DNA from 3 places in the Pseudogulbenkiania sp. AW2-16 genome. Region 1 is predicted to be linked to each of the others. Evidence: riboswitches for the same ligand, from Rfam matches in the RefSeq annotation. Region 1 holds a riboswitch; each other region holds the start of a gene.
What was found. A riboswitch is a leader RNA that binds a small molecule or an ion and turns the genes downstream of it on or off. The one in region 1 is predicted to bind cobalamin.
Positions count from the first base shown of each region.

Region 2: another riboswitch for cobalamin. It lies ahead of ABKF58_RS04810 (CbtB domain-containing protein); the one in region 1 lies ahead of ABKF58_RS16750 (HoxN/HupN/NixA family nickel/cobalt transporter).
Region 3: another riboswitch for cobalamin. It lies ahead of bluB (5,6-dimethylbenzimidazole synthase); the one in region 1 lies ahead of ABKF58_RS16750 (HoxN/HupN/NixA family nickel/cobalt transporter).

Region 1 is NZ_CP157668.1:3,464,562-3,471,281, reverse strand. It holds gene ABKF58_RS16755 ((2Fe-2S) ferredoxin domain-containing protein) at 1-324, opposite strand, end outside; gene ABKF58_RS16750 (HoxN/HupN/NixA family nickel/cobalt transporter) at 321-1,373, opposite strand; cobalamin riboswitch at 1,477-1,640, opposite strand; gene ABKF58_RS16745 (MFS transporter) at 1,718-2,983, opposite strand; gene cobD (threonine-phosphate decarboxylase CobD) at 2,961-3,989, opposite strand; gene cbiB (adenosylcobinamide-phosphate synthase CbiB) at 3,982-4,920, opposite strand; gene ABKF58_RS16730 (cobyric acid synthase) at 5,055-6,524, shown strand; gene ABKF58_RS16725 (hypothetical protein) at 6,617-6,720, opposite strand, start outside.
Region 2 is NZ_CP157668.1:987,986-994,705, forward strand. It holds gene glpK (glycerol kinase GlpK) at 1-335, opposite strand, end outside; gene ABKF58_RS04795 (DeoR/GlpR family DNA-binding transcription regulator) at 449-1,213, shown strand; gene ABKF58_RS04800 (ribonuclease catalytic domain-containing protein) at 1,333-3,219, shown strand; gene ABKF58_RS04805 (CbtA family protein) at 3,305-4,033, opposite strand; gene ABKF58_RS04810 (CbtB domain-containing protein) at 4,050-4,247, opposite strand; cobalamin riboswitch at 4,396-4,602, opposite strand; gene ABKF58_RS04815 (DEAD/DEAH box helicase) at 4,756-6,450, opposite strand.
Region 3 is NZ_CP157668.1:2,558,365-2,565,084, forward strand. It holds gene ABKF58_RS12500 (SDR family NAD(P)-dependent oxidoreductase) at 1-774, shown strand, start outside; gene ABKF58_RS12505 (hypothetical protein) at 1,629-1,856, shown strand; cobalamin riboswitch at 2,547-2,750, shown strand; gene bluB (5,6-dimethylbenzimidazole synthase) at 2,788-3,543, shown strand; gene ABKF58_RS12515 (response regulator) at 3,935-4,144, opposite strand; gene ABKF58_RS12520 (bifunctional 5,10-methylenetetrahydrofolate dehydrogenase/5,10-methenyltetrahydrofolate cyclohydrolase) at 4,454-5,362, opposite strand; gene purU (formyltetrahydrofolate deformylase) at 5,334-6,188, opposite strand; gene ABKF58_RS12530 (LysR substrate-binding domain-containing protein) at 6,415-6,720, shown strand, end outside.

The DNA of each region.
Region 1 (6,720 bases):
CTGCTCTCCTTGTTCGATGTCGCCGATGCCCAGGCGGTGGAACACCAGTTCCTCGACCGGGCAGCCGCCCGCCAGGTGCTCGTGCACGATGCGCTGGACCGCCGCCGCGTCGACTTTGCGGTACCACACGCCGTCCGGATACACGGCGACGATCGGGCCTTCCTTGCACACCGCGAAGCAATGGGTGCGGGTACGTTTGACGCGCAAGCCCTCGCAGGCGTCGATGGTCTGGCCCAGCGCCTTGAACATGGCCTCGGCCTCGACGCCGTTCTCGGTGCAGCGCGGACCGGTGCACATCAGCACGTGTTTGTAATGGGTTCTCATAGACTGTCCTGTGCCTTGCCGTAGCGCACTTCGTAGCCGCGCCACCGGTAGATGCCGGCCGAAACGGCCCAGCTGGCGATGAAGATGCCGATCACCAGGTAGCCGAAATGGGCCAGGCTCTCGTTCAGCAGGGCGACGCCGTCCCAGAACGCGCCGGTCAGTTGCAGCTGGCTGGCCAGGAGGCCCAGCGCCTCGATGCCGCCGATGCCGAAGGCGACCAGCACCGAGATCGTGGTGATGGTGAGGTTGTACCAGAGCTTGCGCAGCGGATTGACGAAGGCCCAGCCGTAAGCGCCCACCATCAGCATGCTGTCCAGGGTGTCCACCAGCGCCATGCCGGCGGTGAACAGCACCGGGAACACCATGACGTTCCACAGCGACGTCCCCGCCGAGGCATGGGAGGCGGAAACGGAAAACAGGCCGATCTCAGTGGCGGTGTCGAAGCCCAGGCCGAACAGAAAGCCGATCGGGAACATGTGCCAGCTCTTCGTCACCAGCCGGAACAGCGGCCGGAACAGCCGGGCGAGCAGGCCCTGTCCCGACAGCAGCAGGTTCATCTCTTCGGCGCTGACGTCCTCGCCGCGCTTCACGCGCTGGAAGTTGCGCCAGACGCCCTTGAGGATCATCAGGTTGGTGAGGGCGATGGCCAGCAGGAAGAAGGCCGAAATGCTGGTCGAGACGAGGCCGCCGAGGGTCTTGAAGGCGGCGAAGCGGCTTTGCAAGGCTTCCGTGGTGGTGACGATGATGGCGACCGCCAGCACGATCAGCGCGGAATGGCCGATCGAGAAGAAAAACCCCGCCGCGTAGGGCTGCTTGCCTTCCTGCATCAGCTTGCGCACCACGTTGTCGATGGCAGCGATATGGTCGGGATCGACAGCGTGGCGCAGGCCGAACAGGTAGGCCAGGAGCGCGGTGCCGAGCAGTGCCGGCTGCGCCGAGAAGGCGGAAAACGCCCACGCCCAGGCGAGCAGGTTGGCGATGAAGAGGAACGCCAGTATGCCGACGAGGCGGCTACGGCCGCCTGGCCGGCTGGGATGATGCGACGTCATGTTGTTGATTGCCCTCGAGCTGGTTACGTCGCCACAGGCGAGGGCACGAACTGCCCAAGGCGGTTCCTGCATTCCCCCGGTGCACCCCGCCCGGCTTCTGCCTGTGTCGACATCGGTGACGGCCGGTCTCCTGGCTCGCGCTTCACCGCCTGACGCCGCCTTCCCGGATTGCTCCAGTGGCATCGTGGCGCCGGCTCATCGCTTACAGTTGCGGGGGCAGCCGTGGCATCGCACCACGTTCCCGTCACCGTCACTTAGGGGCAGGATGATACGTGAGGGCGGCGGGCTTGTGAACAAACGCGGCGATGCCGTCCGGCTGTGCCGCGCGATGAGGGGCGCTCGTGTCAGCGGGGAGTCGTATGCGTTTCCTGCAGGCGTAGCGCGGCAATCGCCCCGGAAAGGAATGTCAGCCCGGCTACCAGCCAGATCGCGCTGGCCATGCCGAACAGGTCGGCCACCACCCCGGACAACAGGGCGCCGATGGCGTAGCCGAGGTCGCGCCACAGGCGGTACACCCCCACCGCCGAGGCCCGCCAGCCCGGATGCGCCACGTCACCGATGGCCGCCAGCAGGGTGGGGTAGACCATCGCCGTGCCGATGCCCAGCAGCACCGCGCCGGCGAGAAAGCCGGAGAAGCGCAGGCTGCCGGCGGTGACGACGATGCCGGCCGCCTGCAGCCACATGCCGGCCACGATCAGCCCCTTGCGGCCGATGCGGTCGGACATGGCCCCGGTCACGAGCTGGCAGCCGCCCCACACCGTCGGGTAGACGGCGGCCAGCCAGCCAATCTGCGTCAGGCTCATGCCGGCGGCGGCGAAGGCCAGCGGAAACAGGCCCCAGGCCATGCCGTCGTTGAGATTGTTGACCAAACCCGCCTGGCAGATGGACGACAGGTTGCGGTCCTGCCAGCTGGTGCGCCAGAAGATCGTCCCGGGCGAGGGCAGGCCGGGGTGGGCGTCCGGCCGCTGCAGCGCTTCGTGCCGGGCATGGGCGTGCGTCTCGCGCACCGCCAGCAGCGACAGCAGCAGGCCCGCCAGCACGAAGGCCACGCCCAGGTAGAACGGCTGCGGCCGCAGCCCGTAGCGGGCGGCAAGCCAGCCGGTGGCGAGCGCTGCCGCGCCGACCGCGACATAACCGGCGAACTCGTTGATGCCCATCGCCAGCCCCCTGTTGAGCGGGCCGGCCAGGTCGATCTTCATGATGACCGTGATGGACCAAGTCAGGCCCTGGCTCACGCCCAGCAGCACGTTGGCCAGCAGCACCCAGTTCCAGGACGGCGCCCACATCAGCAGGAACGGTACCGGCGTGGCGATCAGCCAGCCGGTGACGAGGATGGTCTTGCGGCCGTGCACGTCGGCGAAACGGCCGGCGACGTAATTGGTCAGCGCCTTGGAGACGCCGAACACCACGATGAAGGCGAGGATGGCGGTGTGCGCCGCCAGATGGAACTCCCGCTCGGCGATGGCGGGGAGGATGGAGCGCTCCATGCCGACCATGGCGCCGACGAAGGCGTTGACCAGCACCAGCAGGCTGAACTGGGCCAGGTTCGCCCGCAGACCGAGCCGGATGGCGCGGGGCGGGCCGCCGTTAGCGTTGCGTGTTGTGTTCAAGGTCGGTGCATGCCTCCTCTTGAGGTATACACCAACCCTCCAGCGCGGCCTCCAGCCGCGACCAGGCGGCCTCGCTCGCCGGCAGGCCGAAGCGGACGCTGCCGGTTTCGGCAAAGAGGCGGATCAGGATGCCGCGGCGGGCCAGGAAGTCGTGCAGCGCGGCGGCGGCGGGGTGCGCCAGCCACTGGAACAGCGTACTGCCGCCATCGGGGGCGAGGCCGTGCGCGGCCAGCAGCCGGGCGAGCCGGGCGCTGTCGGCGACCAGCCGCTCGCGCGTGCGCGCCTGCCAGTCCGTGTCCTGCAAGGCCAGCCGCACCGCCACGCGGGCCGGCCCGCTCAGCGTCCACGGCCCGAGTTCTTCCTGCAGCCGGGCGAGCAACTCGCGCCCGGCGAACACGAAGCCGGCTCGAGCGCCGGCCAGGCCGAAGAACTTGCCGATCGAGCGCAGCACGATCAGCCCCGGCACGCCGATGCGCGGCAGCATGCTGTGCTCCGGCGTGCAATCCATGAAGGCCTCGTCCACCACCAGCCAGCCGCCGCGCACTGCCAGCCGGGTGCGCCAGGCGTCCAACTGTTCCGGCGTGGCGGACCAACCGGTCGGGTTGTTGGGGTTGCAGACCAAGAGCACGTCGAGCGTATCGAGCGCCGCGTCGATGCGCTCCGGCGTCAGGCGCACCACCTCGTGGCCGTGCCGTGCCCAGGCGTGCGGGTGTTCGGCGTAGGTGGCGGCCAGCAGGCCGACCCGGCCGGGCGGACGCAGCCGCGGCAGCGCCTGGATCGCCGGTTGCGAGCCGGCTACCGGCAACAGGGAGTCACAGCCGTAATACCCGGCGGCGGCGGCCTCCAGCCCGTCCGCCGTTTCCGGCAGGCGCTGCCGGGCGAATGCCGGAATCGGCGGCACCGGCCAGCCGTGCGGGTTGAGCCCGGTGGAGAGGTCGAGCCAGTCCTCCACCGGGATGTTGAAACGGCGCGCCGCCGCCAAGATGCCGCCGCCGTGGTCAAGCATTGAGGCCTCCCGTCACCAGCGCCAGCAGCAGGCCGATGCCGACCCACAGCCACAGACCGCGCTGCACCAGGCGCACGGCGCGGCGGATGTCGCCGCAATCCGGGGCGCGTTCCAGCCCCAGTGCCGGACGCGCCTTGAGCTGGCCGTGGTAGCTGGCCGCACCGCCCAGCGCCACGCCCAGCGCGCCGGCACCGGCCGCCATCACCGGGCCGGCGTTGGGGCTGTACCAGGTCGGCGCCTGCGCGCGCCAGCACGCCCAGCCGGCGCGGCGGTCGCCCAGCGCGATATAGGTCAGCGCGGTGAGCCGCGCCGGAATGAAGTTCAGCACGTCGTCGAAGCGTGCCGCGGCCCAGCCGAAATGCAGGTAGCGCTCGTTCTTGTAGCCCCACATCGCGTCCAGCGTGTTGGCGAGCCGGTACAGCACCGCGCCGGGCGCGCCCAAGAGCAGGAACCAGAACAGCGCGGCGAAGATGGCGTCGCTGCCGTTTTCCAGCACCGATTCGATGGTGGCGCGCGCCACGTCCTGCTCGGAAAGCTGCGAGGTGTCGCGGCTGACGATCATGCCGACGCGCTGGCGCGCCAGAGGCAGGTCGTGCCGCTCCAGCGCCTCGATTACCGCCTCGGCGTGCTGGGTCAGGCTCTTGGCGCCGATGGCGAGGTAGAGCAGCACCACGCTGTAGAACACGCCGATGAAGGGCAGCCAGGCCAGCAGCGCCGCCAGCAGGGTGAACGGAATCAGGAGCAGGGCGATGCCGATCGCGCCGCGCAAGCGCATGCACTGCTCGGTTTCCTGCGCCGGGGCGGCGGGGTAGAGCCGGCGTTCCAGCCAGCGCACCAGCTTGCCGAAGCCCACCAGGGGATGCCAGCGCGGCGGCTCGCCGAAGAGTTTGTCGAGGAGAACAGCCAACAGCAGAAAAACGGGGGAAGTCACGAAGTGCGCCTATATAATTCCGGTTTTGCCGGTCGATGACGTTGCGCTGAAGCACGCCGCGCATCGATCACCATCAATACGAAAGGCGTCATTCTAGGATGATCGTCAGGAAAAAGCGCGCCCGGAGTCAAACCATGCCAGCCAAAACCATCATGATCCAGGGTACAACCTCGGACGCCGGCAAGAGCACGCTGGCCACCGGGCTGTGCCGCCTGTTGGCGCGTCGCGGCATCCGTACCGCCCCGTTCAAGCCGCAGAACATGGCGCTCAACAGCGCCGTGACCGTCGACGGCGGCGAGATCGGCCGCTCGCAGGCGGTGCAGGCGCAGGCCTGCGGCGTCGAGCCGCACACCGACATGAATCCGATCCTGCTCAAGCCCAACAGCAACGTCGGCTCCCAGGTCATCGTGCAGGGCAAGGCCATCGGCAATATGGAAGCTTCGGTTTATCACCGCTACAAGCCCGAGGCGATGAAGGCGGTGCTGCAATCGCACCAAAGGTTGGCCGAACACTACGACTGCATCGTGGTGGAAGGAGCGGGCAGCCCGGCCGAGATCAACCTGCGCGAGGGCGACATCGCCAATATGGGTTTTGCCGAGGCGGTGGACTGCCCGGTGATCCTGGTGGCCGACATCGACCGCGGCGGCGTGTTCGCGCACCTGGTCGGCACGCTGGCGCTGTTGTCAGAATCGGAACAGCGCCGCGTGGTCGGCTTCGTCATCAACCGCTTCCGCGGCGACCTCGCGCTGCTGCAGCCGGGGCTCGACTGGCTCGAACAGTACACCGGCAAGCCGGTGCTGGGCGTGCTGCCGTATCTCATGGGGCTGCACATCGAGGCCGAGGACAGCCTCACGCGGCAGAACGCGCCGGGCGGCGCGCGCAGCACCGAGCGCCTGCGCGTGGTGGCGCCGGTGCTCCCGCGCCTGAGCAACCACACCGATTTCGACCCGCTGCGCCTGCACCCGCAGGTCGAATTGACCCTGGTCGGGGCGGGGCAGGCGATTCCGCCGGCCGACCTGATCGTGCTGCCCGGCAGCAAGAACACCCGCAACGATCTGGCCTGGCTGCGCGCTAACGGCTGGGAGCCGGCGATCCGCCGCCACCTGCGCCTGGGCGGCAAACTGATCGGGATCTGCGGCGGCTTCCAGATGCTGGGGCGCGAGCTGCACGACCCGCTCGGGCTGGAGAGCGAGGCCGGCAGCACGCCGGGGCTCAATCTTTTCGACATGGCAACCACCCTCACCGAGCACAAGCGGCTGGAGCGGGTGGAAGGGCGGCTCACGGTGGCGGATGCCGCGGTGAGCGGCTACGAAATCCACATGGGGGTGTCGAGCGGCCCGGCGCTGGCCCGCCCGGCGGTGAGCTTGGCCGGCGGCGGCGAAGGTGCCGTGTCGGACGACGGCCAGATCCTCGGCACCTATCTGCACGGCCTGTTCGACCACGCCGAGGCCTGCCGTGCACTGCTCGCCTGGGCCGGGCTGCAAGAACCGCTGCCGCTCGACTACCGCGCCCTGCGCGAGCAGCACATCGACCGCCTGGCCGATTCGCTGGAACAGCACCTTCGGCTCGAGCGCCTGGCCGGGCTGCTGCCGCTGTCGCGCTGATCCGCCGCTGAACATGCTTCTTCGGCCAACGTTGGCCGAAGCCGGCAGGCATGGAAAAGCCCGGGGATGCCCCGGGCTGGGTGTTTGCTCGGTCAGCGAGCCATTTCCGACATGTCTCTGTCGGGTTCTTTACGTTCCAGTTTCAGGTAGGCATCTGCCGCCACAATACCGAATACCAGGTGGGCGATCAGCGTCG
Region 2 (6,720 bases), 1.7 Mb from region 1:
GTGGCGAGCGCCGCGCAGTGCTCGGCGGTGCGCCGGTCCTGCCACACGATGGCCCGATGCAGCACCCGGCCGCTGGCGCGTTCCCACAACAGCGTGGTCTCGCGCTGGTTGGTGAGCCCCAGCGCCACCGGGGTGGCCCCGTGGGCCAGCACCTCGCGCGCCAGCGCCAGCGTGTCGCGCCAGATGTCCTCCGGCTCGTGCTCCACCCAGCCCGGCTGTGGAAAGTGCTGCGGCAGCTCGCGCTGGGCGCGGGCCAGCACCCGGCCCCCTGCGTCGAACAGCATGGCGCGGGTGCTGGTGGTGCCCTGGTCGATTACCAGCAGTGTTGCCGTCATAGGCCGAACTCCTTGCGATTGGCGCGCGGCGCCGACAAAATCGCGCCCCGATTTGCCCGCGGGCGGCGAAATATGTTAATTAACAGACGACAGATTTTCGGAATCGAACCAACATGAGCCGCTCCCCCCGCCACGAAAAGATTCTGCAACTGGTCCGCGAAAACGGCTTCATGCCGATCGAGGAACTGGCCCGCCTGCTCGACGTCACGCCGCAGACCATCCGCCGCGACATCAACCAGCTGTGCGAGGAAAACCTGCTGCGCCGCTACCACGGCGGCGCCGCGCTCGGCAGCAGCGTCGAGAACGAGGACTACGTGGCGCGCAAGGGCAAGCTGCAGAGCGAGAAGGCGTACATCGCCGACATGATCGCCGAGAACATCCCGGACCACGCCTCGCTGTTCATGAGCATCGGCACCACCATCGAGGCCGTGGCCCAGGCGCTCACCGCCAGCCACAAGGGCTTGCGCGTGATCACCAATAATATTCACGTGGCATCGATCATGTCGACCAACCCGGACTTCAACGTGCTGATCACCTCTGGCGTGGTGCGCGCCTCGGACGGCGGCATCACCGGGGTCGCCACGCTCGACTTCATCAACCAGTTCAAGGTCGACTACGCCATCCTCGGCGTCTCCGGCATCGAGCCGGACGGCTCGCTGCTCGACTTCGACTACCGCGAAGTGCGCGTGGCGCAGGCGATGATGAACAACGCGCGCCACCGCTACCTCGCCGCCGACCACAGCAAGTTCGGCCGCAACGCGCTGGTGCGCATGGGCCACATCAGCGAATTCCACGCCGTGTTCACCGACGAAACCCCGCCCGAGCCGCTGGCCAAGATGATGTCCGAACACAACGTGCGCCTGTACCTTGCAGAATAGGCGGCAACCGGCTCCCGGCCAAAGCCCGCCGCGCGCGGGCTTTTTACGCCGGCGCCGCGGCGCCCCGGCCCCTGCTGGTATACTGCAGCGTTTGCAAGCAACAACAAGCCTGACGCGCCATGAACGTTTTTTACGAAGAAAGCGGCAGCTTCAAGGTGGGCGCCGTGGTGTCCCGCAATGACGCCAGCCTGCAGGTCGACACCCTCCACGGCAAACGCGCCAAGATCAAGTCGGCCAACGTGATGCTGGAATTCAACTCGACGCTGGCCGAGTTCCTGCCGGCGGTCGAGAAGCTGGCCGCCGAGATCGACGTCGACTTCCTGTGGGAAGTGAGCGGCCAGGACGAATTCGGCTTCGAGGCGCTGGCCGCCGACTACTGGGGCCACACCCCGAGCGCGGCCGAGGCCGCCGCCATCATCCAGCGCCTGTTCGAGGCGCCGATGTACTTCTACAAGAAGGGCAAGGGGCGCTTCAAGGCGGCGCCGGAAGAGTCGCTGAAGGCGGCGCTGGCCGGCATCGAGAAGAAGAAGCGCGAGCAGGAGCAGATCGACGCCTGGGTGGCCGAGCTGAAATCCGGCCGCCTGCCGGACGCGATCCGCGCCCAGCTGATGACGCTGCTGTTCCGCCCGGACAAGAACACGCTGGAGTTCAAGGCCTTCGACCAGGCCTGCCGCGAGCGCAACCTGCCGCCGGTGCGGCTGGCGGCCGCGGTCGGCGGCATCCCCTCGGTGCCGGACTACCTGATGGCGGGCTTCCTGCTGGAGTACTTCCCCAAGGGCACCGGTTTCGGCCAGTACGCCGCGCCGACGCTGCCGGGCGACGACGAACTGCCGCTCGCCGAGGTGGCCGCGTTCTCGATCGACGACGCCGCCACCACCGAGATCGACGATGCGCTGTCGCTGGTCGCACTGCCCAACGGCAACCAGCGCGTCGGCATCCACATCGCTGCGCCGACGCTGGGCGTGGCGCCCGGTTCGGACATCGAGAAACTGGTGTTCCAGCGCCTCTCCACGGTGTACTTCCCCGGCGACAAGATCACCATGCTGCCGGACGAGCTGGTCGAACAGTTCACGCTGAAGGAAGGCCAGGCCTGCCCGGCGGTGAGCCTGTACGTCGAGGTGACGCCGGAATTCGAGCCGGTCGGCTACGAGAGCCGCATCGAGCGCGTGACCATCGCCGCCAACCTGCGCCACGACCAGCTGGAACAGGTGTTCAACGAACAGACCCTGGCGCACCCGGACGGCGGACCGGACTACGCGTTCAAGCGCGAGCTGACCTGGCTGTGGCAGTTCGCCAACGCGCTGGAGAAGCGCCGCGGCAAGTACGACCCGACGCGTCCGGTGCAGATGGATTACAACTTCAACGTGGTCGACGGCAAGGTGCTGATCACGCTGCGCAAGCGCGGCGCGCCGATGGACAAACTGGTGTCCGAGCTGATGATCCTCGCCAACAGCGAGTGGGGCCGCATGTTGGCCGAAGCCGACATCCCGGCGATGTACCGTGCCCAGAGCATGGGCAAGGTGCGCATGACCACCCGTCCGGAGCCGCACATCGGCCTGGGCGTGGCGCAGTACGCCTGGTCCACCTCGCCGCTGCGCCGTGCCACCGACTTCGTCAACCAGCGCCAGCTCACCGCGATGATCCGCGGCGACAAGCCCGAGTTCGAGCAGGGCAACGCCATGCTGTTCGCCATCCTGCGCGACTTCGACGCCACCTACAGCGCCTACCTCGCCTTCCAGGACCGCATGGAGCACTTCTGGTGCCTGCGCTGGTTCAGCCAGGAAGGCGTCACCGAGCCGACCGCGACGCTGATCAAGGAAGACCTGGTGCGCATCGACGGCCTGCCGCTGCGCCTGCGCGTGCCCGGCCTGCCGGAACTGGCGAGCGGCGACAAGGTGCGCCTGGCGGTGATCCGCATCGACGAGCTGACGCAGGAGATCGAGCTGCGCTACGCCGGCAAGGTCGGCCACGAGGACGTGCCGGTCGAGGAAGACAGCACGGTGTGACCGCAGGCCGGCTTCGGCCAACCTTGAAAACAAAAAAGCCCCGGAATCGCTTCCGGGGCTTTTTCTTTGCGGGACAAGCGCGCGGTTAGCGCGATTCCACCGGGAAGCGCTGCAACAGCCCCCCCAGCACGCCGCCCAGCGCCAGCCACAGCACCGCCGCGGAGGCCAGCGCCGCCAGCATGAAGTCGCTCATCAGGCGCGCGGGCACCAGCGTGTGCACCTCGGCCAGTACCGGCGCGCCGACCAGGTGCGGCAGCGCCGCCAGCGCCAGCGCGCCCGCCGCCCACCGCAGGCGGCGCTGGCTCCAGGCACGATGGAGCCCGAACAGCGCGCCGGCGGTGCAGGCGACGGTGAGCAGCCACCACAGCTGGCGCTGCTGCAGGTCGGCCGCGGGCACGCCCGGCGGCTCCGGCGGCAGGCCCAGCGCCGGCGCCAGCTGGAACACCACGAAGCCCAACGCGCCGAACAACAGGCCGCGCCGCCAGTCGATGTGGCCGAACTGCGACAGCACGGCGCCCAGCAGCAGGGCGTAGCCCATCGCCGCCAGCGTGAGCGAGACCGCGGTGGCGACGGCGCGGTGCGTCTTGTCGTCGGACGGCTCCTCGCTCGCCATCGCCTCGTGCGAGTGTCCCTCGGCCGCCACGGCGTCGTGCGCCGCGTGAACGTGCGCCGTGGCGGTGGCGGCCTCGAGCTGCTGCTCGTAGCCTTCGGCCTGCTCGATCAGCGGCTGGACCAGCGCCAGCTGGACCGGCGTCGCCACCACGCCGGCCAGCAGCCCGGCCAGCAGCGACAGGGCAACAATACGTGCAAACATGACAACCCTTCGCCGGTCAGTGGCAGACGAAGCCCATGGTATGGCGCGTATCGTGGCTCTCGCCGTGGGCGATGCCCGGCGCGAAGCCGACGCCGTAGAGGATCACCGCGCCCAGCAGCGCGGCGCACAGGGCGGCGGAGCGGGCTTTCCAGCGCGCGGCGCTGGCGGGGGCGAACGGGCCGATCGGTCGAGCGGCGGATTTGTGCAACTGCATGTCTATCTCCTGGGTCTTTCCATGGCCCCCCTGTCTCGCGGTGTCGGTTGGCGGCAAGCCGCCGCACAGCGATGGACCGACGATGGCGCGGCAGGGTAAGGGAGGGGCACACTGGAAGAAACGTTAAGCGCACCGCCCTCCGCGGTGCATAGCGTCGTCGCCTTCGGCCGGTCTCCGGGCTCACGAGCAGGGAGCACGCTCCCACGCCGGCGCCTTCCCGGGTGCGACCCCAGTGGCGTGTTGCCGACGCTGACTCGATTACCGTTGCGGGGGCAGCGACGGATTTGCCGATCGGCACACCGTCTTCCCGTTGAAGTTCCCCAGACGGCGGGAAACCTCAAGCCCCGGGCCGATCCGGACCGGGGCACACCGAAAGCTGCTTAAGGATAGCAGAAGCGCACCGGCGGCACGGTCAAAATGCATAGGAAGCAGCGGGACCGGTTGGACCGGGCGAAAAAAACCGCCCCCGGCAAGCGGGTAGCGGTCTGGTGCGGACGCGGGCGGAGCGTCAGCGGTTGCTGTCGCGCTTGGGCGCGAACAGCGCGGCGGTCTGGCGACCGCCCGCCGGCTTGCTGCGGCGCGCCTCGCCCGGGCGGCTGCTGCCCGGACGCTGGTTGCCGTTGTTGGGCTTGCCGCGCGGCGGCATCACGTTGCCGTTCACCTCTTTCGGCGGCGGCGGCATCACGTTGCCGTTGGGCTCGCCACGCTGGCCGTTGGCCGGCGCGGTATGGCGCCCCTTGGGCTGCTGGGAACCGGTGTTGCTCTTGGGCGGACGGGCACCCGGCTGGCGCGCGCCGTCGGCATGCTCGTGGCGACGCCCATTCTGGCCGCCGCTGGCGCCGGCGCTACTACGTGCGTTGCCGGCCTGGCCGTCGCCGCCACGGCGCTGGCCTTGGCCTTGGCCTTGGCCTTGGCCCTGGCCTTGACCCTGACGCGGCTGGGACTGGCCCTGACGCGCGGCTCCCTGGCCTTGACGCGCTCCCTGGCCCTGACGCTGCCCCTGACCTTGGCCTTGGCCACGACGCTGGCCACCCATCAGGATCGGCTCCGGCGTCACCGTCAGATCGGCCTCGTAGCCGGGAACGGTGAACTGCGGGATGTCTTTCTTGATCAGCTTCTCGATGTCCTTGAGGAACTTGAACTCGTCCACGCACACCAGCGACACCGCCTCGCCCTCGTTACCGGCGCGGCCGGTGCGGCCGATGCGGTGCACGTAGTCTTCCGGCACGTTGGGCAGCTCGAAGTTGACCACGTGCGGCAGCTGGTCGATGTCCAGCCCGCGCGCGGCGATGTCGGTGGCCACCAGCACTTGCAGCGTGTTGGCCTTGAAGTCGGCCAGCGCCTTGGTACGCGCGTTCTGGCTCTTGTTGCCGTGAATCGCCGCAGCGCTGATGCCGCTCTTGTCGAGCTTCTCGGCCAGGCGGTTGGCGCCGTGCTTGGTGCGGGTGAACACCAGCACCTGGTGCCAGTCGCCCTGGCTGATCAGGTGGGTCAGCAGCTCGGTCTTCTTGTCGCGGTCGACCAGGTGCACCTTCTGCTCGACCAACTCGTTGGCGGTGTTGCGGCGCGCCACTTCGACCAGCTGCGGGTTGTTCAGCAGGCGGTCGGCGAGCGCCTTGATCTCGTCGGAGAAGGTCGCCGAGAACAGCAGGTTCTGACGCTTGGCCGGCAGCAGCGCCAGCACCTTCTTGATGTCGTGAATGAACCCCATGTCGAGCATGCGGTCGGCTTCGTCCAGCACCAGGATCTCGACCCCGGACAGATCGACGGTCTTCTGACCGGCGTGGTCGAGCAGACGGCCCGGCGTGGCCACCAGGATGTCCAGCGGCTTCCTGAGCGCGGCGATCTGCGGATTGATCCCGACCCCGCCGAACATCACCATCGACTTGTGCGGCAGGTACTTGCCGTAGGTGCGCACCGATTCTTCCACCTGCGCCGCCAGTTCGCGCGTCGGCGTCAGCACCAGGGCGCGCGGGCGGCCCTTGAGGTGGGTCGGCGCCGGGCCGAGGCGGTGCAGCAGCGGCAGGGTGAAGCCTGCGGTCTTGCCGGTGCCGGTCTGGGCTGCGGCCAAGAGGTCGCCGCCCTTGATCACCTGCGGAATAGCCTGCGCCTGGATCGGGGTGGGCGTGGTGTAGCCGGTTTCGGCCACGGCACGCAACAGGGGCTCGGACAGGCCGAGGTCGGTAAATTTGATTTCGGACATGAAAACTCCAGCGACGGCCCAATCGCAGGTTGTGCGACACCAATCCAGGCAGACGTCGATGATGGAAAATGCGGGGGCTTCGGCGTTGAAGCTAGACCGCGCGCCGATTGGCACGACGCGGGAAGGCGACAGTGTACAGGGGTTGGCGCGACAGTGGAACCCGCTGCCGACAGTAAACGCTCAGAACCTATCCCAGTAGGCGAGCGAGCCAAAGCAGGTTGAGTGCCGCCAGCGCACAGGAACCGGAATGGTCATGGAGTACATGAGGAT
Region 3 (6,720 bases), 910 kb from region 1:
CAGACGAAGCAAAACGGCGCAAGTCGCGTAGCCGTGATCACGGGCGGCGCTATGGGCATTGGTGCAGATTCGGCAGAACAGCTTGCAAGACGTGGCTATCACGTCGTTCTTGCCGATATCAATAAGAGCGCTGCAGAAGAAACGGCGTCAGGTTTCCGGCGCGCGGGCCTGTCAGTTTCGGCTATTGAGATGGACGTTTCAAACGCCGAATCGATTGCCGCTGCGTTCGATGCGATCGACAAGACGCATGGGCGTTGCGACGTTTTGGTGAACGGCGCCGGCATTGCCAAGCTGGTGCCATTCATAGACTATCCCCTCGACACGTTTCTCAAAACCATGCAGGTCAATGTAACTGGCGCGTTTTTATGTTCTCAGCATGCCGCGCGCCTGATGGTAAAGAACCGCTGGGGCCGCATAATCAATATAGCTTCGGTGGCAGGCATGCGAGCGGTCGGTAAAGGACGCACGGCCTACGGCACGTCGAAAGGGGCTGTCATCGCTTTAACGCGCCAGATGGCGGTGGAACTCTGTGACTACGGCATCACCGCTAACGCAGTCGCTCCGGGTCCAGTTGATACGCCGATGACTAAGGCGCTCCATAGCGAAGAGTTCCGCGCTGAATACTCAAATGCGATTCCGATGAAGCGATACGGCACGACATCGGAAATCGCGGCGGCCGTCTGCTACTTGGCATCAGAGGACGCAGGATATACAAACGGGGTCGTGCTTCCGGTGGACGGTGGCTTTCTCGCGTGGGGAGCAGGGGCGGTTTGAACGGCATTTGAGGGTTCCTTTACAGCAACCGCAGGAATCAACAGATAGTGCCCGGATTGCGTTCTAAATCCGGCCGGGTCGGTGACCAACGGCTTGATTGGCCCCAGCGGACCTTCCAGCGGTTCCTGAGGCATTTAGCAGGCGGACAGCTGTCTGGATGAGTTTGCCCTGGGATAGCAAGAGATCAGTCCGCGCTATGTCTGCGTGCGAGTGTCAGTTATGCCCTCGGAGGCGGCCGTTCGGTTTACGGGAGGCTGAACGGCAATTTAGGGTCGGCAGTGTGAGTTCGCTGGATCGAATAGCTGACGTTCAAAGGAATTCTGGGGTGAGTGGCTGGTAACCAACCCATTGCCGACTTATCGGACCGGCAAGCCGAACGGCGGCAATGGCCGACCATCAGACCTTGTAGCCCAGGAATTTCCTACTCACCAAACCAAGCAATCGCATACGAAAAGAGGCCCTTTCGGGCCTCTTTGTTTCGAGCTAGTGGTACCAAACTGATCATGTCATTGCCATGACAGACTTCATTGTCACGTGACAGACTTTATTCTTTCCGATCAAGGAGCATAAGGAGCATAAGGAGCGTAAGGACCGCTTCCTGTCGCGTGTAATCCATCTCCCCATTCCAGGTTGAACGCAACGCCGCCTGTAGCTCGATCTGAATTGCGGAGGAGAAGGCACTATGGATATTAAGACCGTTGGCATCGGTTTGGCAAAGAACATCATCAAGGTGCGTGGGCTGGACGACGGCAAGCCGGCAGAGCGGCGCTACCTCCGCTTCACGGCCCTAGCCGAAGGGCTTGTGGAGTTCAGGGTCGGGACGTGTAGTACGGATCCGCTACTGAGGTCGGAAGATGAAAACGATGGGATTGGTGTTGAGAATCATGGCGCCAGAGTTTGTGAAGCCGTTTCGCATGAGCCGGCACACGAAGAACGGCGCCAACGATGCCGAAGCGATTGCGAATACCGGAACGAGCGGTCAGCCTCCCCTGCGCCCACACAGCGATGTCATCGCTTACAAACTGCAAGGATATGAGTCACTTTCTGACAAAGTGCAAAAAATTGGGTATCACCAGGCTTGAAAATGGTCCACATTGATACCCAAATCTGCCGATTTTCTGCAGAAATATGGTTCTAGGCATGTGCATAAAAATGCGTCCTGTTTCAGTTGTGTGTGACCGGAAGCATAAAGTGGCCAAACGGCCAGCTTATGCTTCCGATGAGTCGCAAATTTCATCGCTTTTTCTGATCGACTCCGGCCGTTTGAGTTTCCCCATCGCCTGAAACCCTTGCCACGCAAGGGTTTGGTCCGCCAATTCGTTTGACCCAGCCGCCCCAGAGCGCGGCCAGCTTATGCTTCCGAATCGTGGTGCGTGGCCAGCTTATGCTTCCTGCCTTGCTTTCCTTTCATTTGCGCCCCTTTACCCATCATGAAGCCCCTTCGAAAGGGCTATCGCCCTATGAGCAGATGGCCCAGCTGTTTGTTTAGAGGAACTTGGTGAGAACGCAGTGTGTGCAAATCCACCCCAAGCAGAACCGGGGAGTGGGTGATGGCAGCCCCGTATGCCGCAACTGGGCACATCGCACTCGGAATGCCACCTGTCTGTCTCTGTACGCCTTGGACGGACGTTGCAGCGGAGGCTGGCGGCTGGGCGGCCTACCCTTTACACGCCACACAAGCACGTATCCTTTGTGATGAGTCTTTGCCGTTCCAATGACGTATGGCCGCTGTCGAAACCACAAGTTAGCATCGCCCCAAGCCGTGAGGGTTCTTACACGGCTCGTCTTTCGGTGCCTACAGGGGAAGCCCTGGGGAGAATCGGGAAGGCGGTGCAATTCCGCCACGTGCCCAACGCTGTGAGGAGGACGAACGGAACAACGGGAATTGTAAGTCCCCAAGCCACTGACTCAGGTCGGGAAGGCGTTCCGGACGGATGAGTCCGAGTCAGAAGACCGGCCGGAAGATGAAGCAGGCTGCCTGGACTGGCAGTCCATTTTCCAGAAGGGGACAAAATGGAAAGCCCAACCATCCAAAATACTCATCATTTTTCTGACGATGCCCGTGATGCGGTGTACCGTGCCATTTTCAGCCGCCGCGACGTGCGCGGTCAGTTTTTGCCCGACCCGATTCCAGACGAGGTGCTCAGCCGCCTCCTGATGGCCGCGCACTATGCGCCGTCGGTAGGCTTCATGCAGCCGTGGAATTTCATCGTGATCCGCTCGCAGGGCGTCAAACGGCGCGTCCATGATCTCTTCCAAAACGCAAACGACGAAGCCGCCGCTATGTTCGATGGCGAGCGTAGGGACATCTATCGAGGCCTGAAGCTCGAAGGCATTCTGGAATCGCCGGTGAATTTGTGCATCACCTGCGACCGGAAGCGGACTGGCCCTATCGTTATCGGGCGGACACATATGAAAACGATGGATCTCTACAGCTCCGTCTGCGCAGTCCAGAATCTATGGCTAGCCGCCAGAGCGGAGGGACTGGGAGTAGGCTGGGTCAGCATTTTCAAGCCGAACGAATTGAAACAGATTCTGGGCATTCCACTGTCCATTACGCCGATTGCCTATCTATGCCTCGGTTATGTGAGCCATTTCTACCAGAGGCCAGAGTTGGAGGAGGCTGGTTGGCTACCGCGTCTGCCGCTCGACGAACTAGTCTATTTTGAGCAGTGGTCGCATGGAGTCGACAGCCATGGGAAGGTGGTCGATCACATACGCCAACAACAGGCGGATATACAGAATAACGGGTTCGTTGACTGGAAATAAATGGAGAGAAATGTTGTACAGCAACTGGCAGGCCCTAGCGACGAAATGATAGAGTGCTTCTGCCTTCTGAGACGCTCATCTGTCATGTTGAGCGCGCCGGTTCGGTTGACCGGCTAAGCCTGTCAGTTTTTCTGTGTGCGTGAGAATTCTTCGGGTTACACTTTGTCGACATTGACCACGTAATTAATTTCCTACTGTGAATACACCCTAGCTCGTCGGAGCCCTTCTGCATAACGAAAGGGTTAGTTCGTTTGAACATGCGGGACTCCTCCATGCCATGCGTGCATGAGTAGTGAAGGCTTGGGCGATAAGCTGGTTCAGCTCATTTGGGTTCCACGGTTTCGTCAGGAAGTGGTGTACCGCGCCCAGATTGATTGCTGCAGTGGCGAGCTCAAAGTTCCGGTAGGCGCTGAACAATAATCTTACCGTCTGTGGGTACAGTTGTTTGTACGTGGCCAAGAAACTCGGTTCCTGTCAGTTTGGGCATGCTCTGGTCACTCAGCACCACTCCAACCTGATGACACGCCAGCAGTTCGAAGGCGGCATCGACGTCATTGGCCACCAGTATGCGATAGCTGGCATTTCGTAGCTCCCTACTCACCAAGTCCGTGACGAAAGGATCATCGTCCAGAACCAACAGCGTGGGGGGATGATTCTGTTTATTGAGACCACCGGCAGCGTTAAAGGGCCCGCCCCAATTAACCTCTCGCAGGCCTCGGCAGAGAGTGCCTTGCTGAAGTAATGTCCCTGTACCAGCTCACAACCATGGGCTGCCAGTAGCATCACTTGTCCTTCCGTCTCCGCCATTTCGTCCACTACTAGCAGCCCCAAGCGGTGCGCCATTGAGCTGCCCCATCGCTCATCTGTTCCGACCATAGTAAGTCGAGGCAAAAGAGCGGGGGCCATCGCCTCAAACCACCGCTGCTTGCTGGATACGGCTTCTCCTGGCGGCATTCAGCGTGTTCTGCATCAGCATCGCGATGGTCATCGGGCCAACACCGCCGGGAACGGGCGTGATGGCCGACGCCACGGTTTTCACCTCGTCGAAGTCCACATCCCCCACCAGCCGCGAATAGTCCCCCGGTTGGTCGATACGGTTGATGCCCACGTCGATGACCACGGCCCCCGGCTTGACCCAATCGGCCTTAACCAGGCCCGGCACCCCGACAGCGGCGATGACGATATCGGCCTGGCGGCACACCGCCTCGGGGGACAAGGTACGACTATGAACGATGGTCACGGTGCAATCGTGCTGCAGCAGCAGGTTGGCCATTGGCTTGCCGACGATATTGGAACGTCCGATCACCACGGCGTGCAGGCCGCACAGCTTGTCGCCGAGCACCTCCTGGATCAGGTGCAGCGCCCCCAGTGGGGTGCAGGGCACCAGCGCCTCGTGCAGAGCCCCGGTGGCGAGATGTCCGACGTTAACGTAATGAAAGCCGTCCACGTCTTTGCTCGGATCAATCGCCTTGATGATCCGGCAGGCATCGATATGCCTGGGCAATGGCAACTGCACGAGGATGCCGTGAATTTCTGGATCGCCGTTGAGCCGGCCTATCAATTCCAACAGCTCGCTTCCCCGCGTTTCGGCCGACAAGGTGTATTGCCGCGAGAGAAATCCACACTCTTCGGCACGGCGGCTCTTGTTGCGCACGTACACGGTGCTGGCAGGATCGTCTCCAACCAGGATGACAGCCAGGCCGGGACGCAGTCGCTCCGCCCTGACTGCCGCTGTCACACTGGCGATGACTTGGCTGGCCGAAGCCTTGCCATCGATGAGGTAAGGCTGGTTAGTGAAAGATGACGGTGCGATCTTCATTGAGCAGAATCCGATGTTCGAGGTGGAGCTTCACCGCCTTGGCCAGTACCTGGCACTCGGTGTCGCGGCCGATGGCGACCATGTCGTCGGCGGTGGCCGAATGGTCGACGCGATGCACGTTCTGCTCGATGATCGGGCCTTCGTCCAGATCCGCCGTCACGTAGTGCGCGGTGGCGCCGATCAGCTTCACGCCGCGCTTGTGCGCCTGATGGTAGGGGCGTGCACCCTTGAAACTGGGCAGGAAGGAGTGATGGATGTTGATCACATGGCCGGCCAATTCGCGCGACAGATCGTCGGACAGCACCTGCATGTAGCGCGCCAGTATGACCAAGTCGATTTTCTGCTCCCGCACCAGTTCGAGCAGCTTTGCCTCCTGCTCCTCCTTGATGTCAGCGGTGATCGGTAGATGATGGAACGGGACGCCCTCGTGCTCGGCACGGCGGGCAAAGGTTTGATGGTTGGAGACGATCGAGATCAGCTCCATCGGCAGTTGGTTAATGCTGTTGCGGTACAACAGATCGTTCAGGCAATGGCCGAGCTGCGACACCATGATCATCACACGCGGCTTGATATCCAAGTCGAACACGTGCCAATCCATGCCATAAGCCAGCGCCACCGGCGCAAAACCCTGCCTGAAATCGTCGATGGTCATTTTCTCGTGGACCTCGAAGCACACGCGCATGAAGAAGCGGTGGTTATCCGGGTCCACATACTGGCCGCTCTCCATAATGTTGCCGCTCTGGGCCGCGATGCAGTTGCCGACGGCTGCGACGATCGCTTTACGGTCGTCGCAGGCAAGGGTGAGAACGAATTTCTTGACGCTCATGGTTGGCTCCGAAAAAGAAGCTGGGGTGGATGTTTTCTGGTAGCTCATCATTCTTCTTCAAACCGTTCACCGTGTTCGATAAGCTGCGGTTTTCATGGTGAAATATGAGCCAATCGGCTTTTTGCAACAAAGGATTTCTTGGCATATATGCATTCCATTATGGAATGCGAAAACCGTGCCTAACCGAGGTAAACTGTTGCAATAGTCCGCATACGGGAACGTTTCCATGAAAACAACTTTTCGGCATCTGCCACCTTTGAATACGCTAGTGTTTTTCGAGGCGGCGGCACGGCATCGCAGTTTCACCAAGGCGGCGGATGAGTTGTTCATTACCCAGAGTGCGGTCAGCAAGCAGATCAGGATTCTGGAAGAAAGTCTGGGGTTCGAACTGTTCAGGCGGGAGGCGCGGCAATTGCTGTTGACCGATGCCGGGAAGGAACTCCATAGCGACGTGAATGCCATGCTCCAGCAATTGACGGAGAGCATCAGCCGCATCCGCAGCTGGGCGGAAGGGCAAAGCGTGACCATCAGT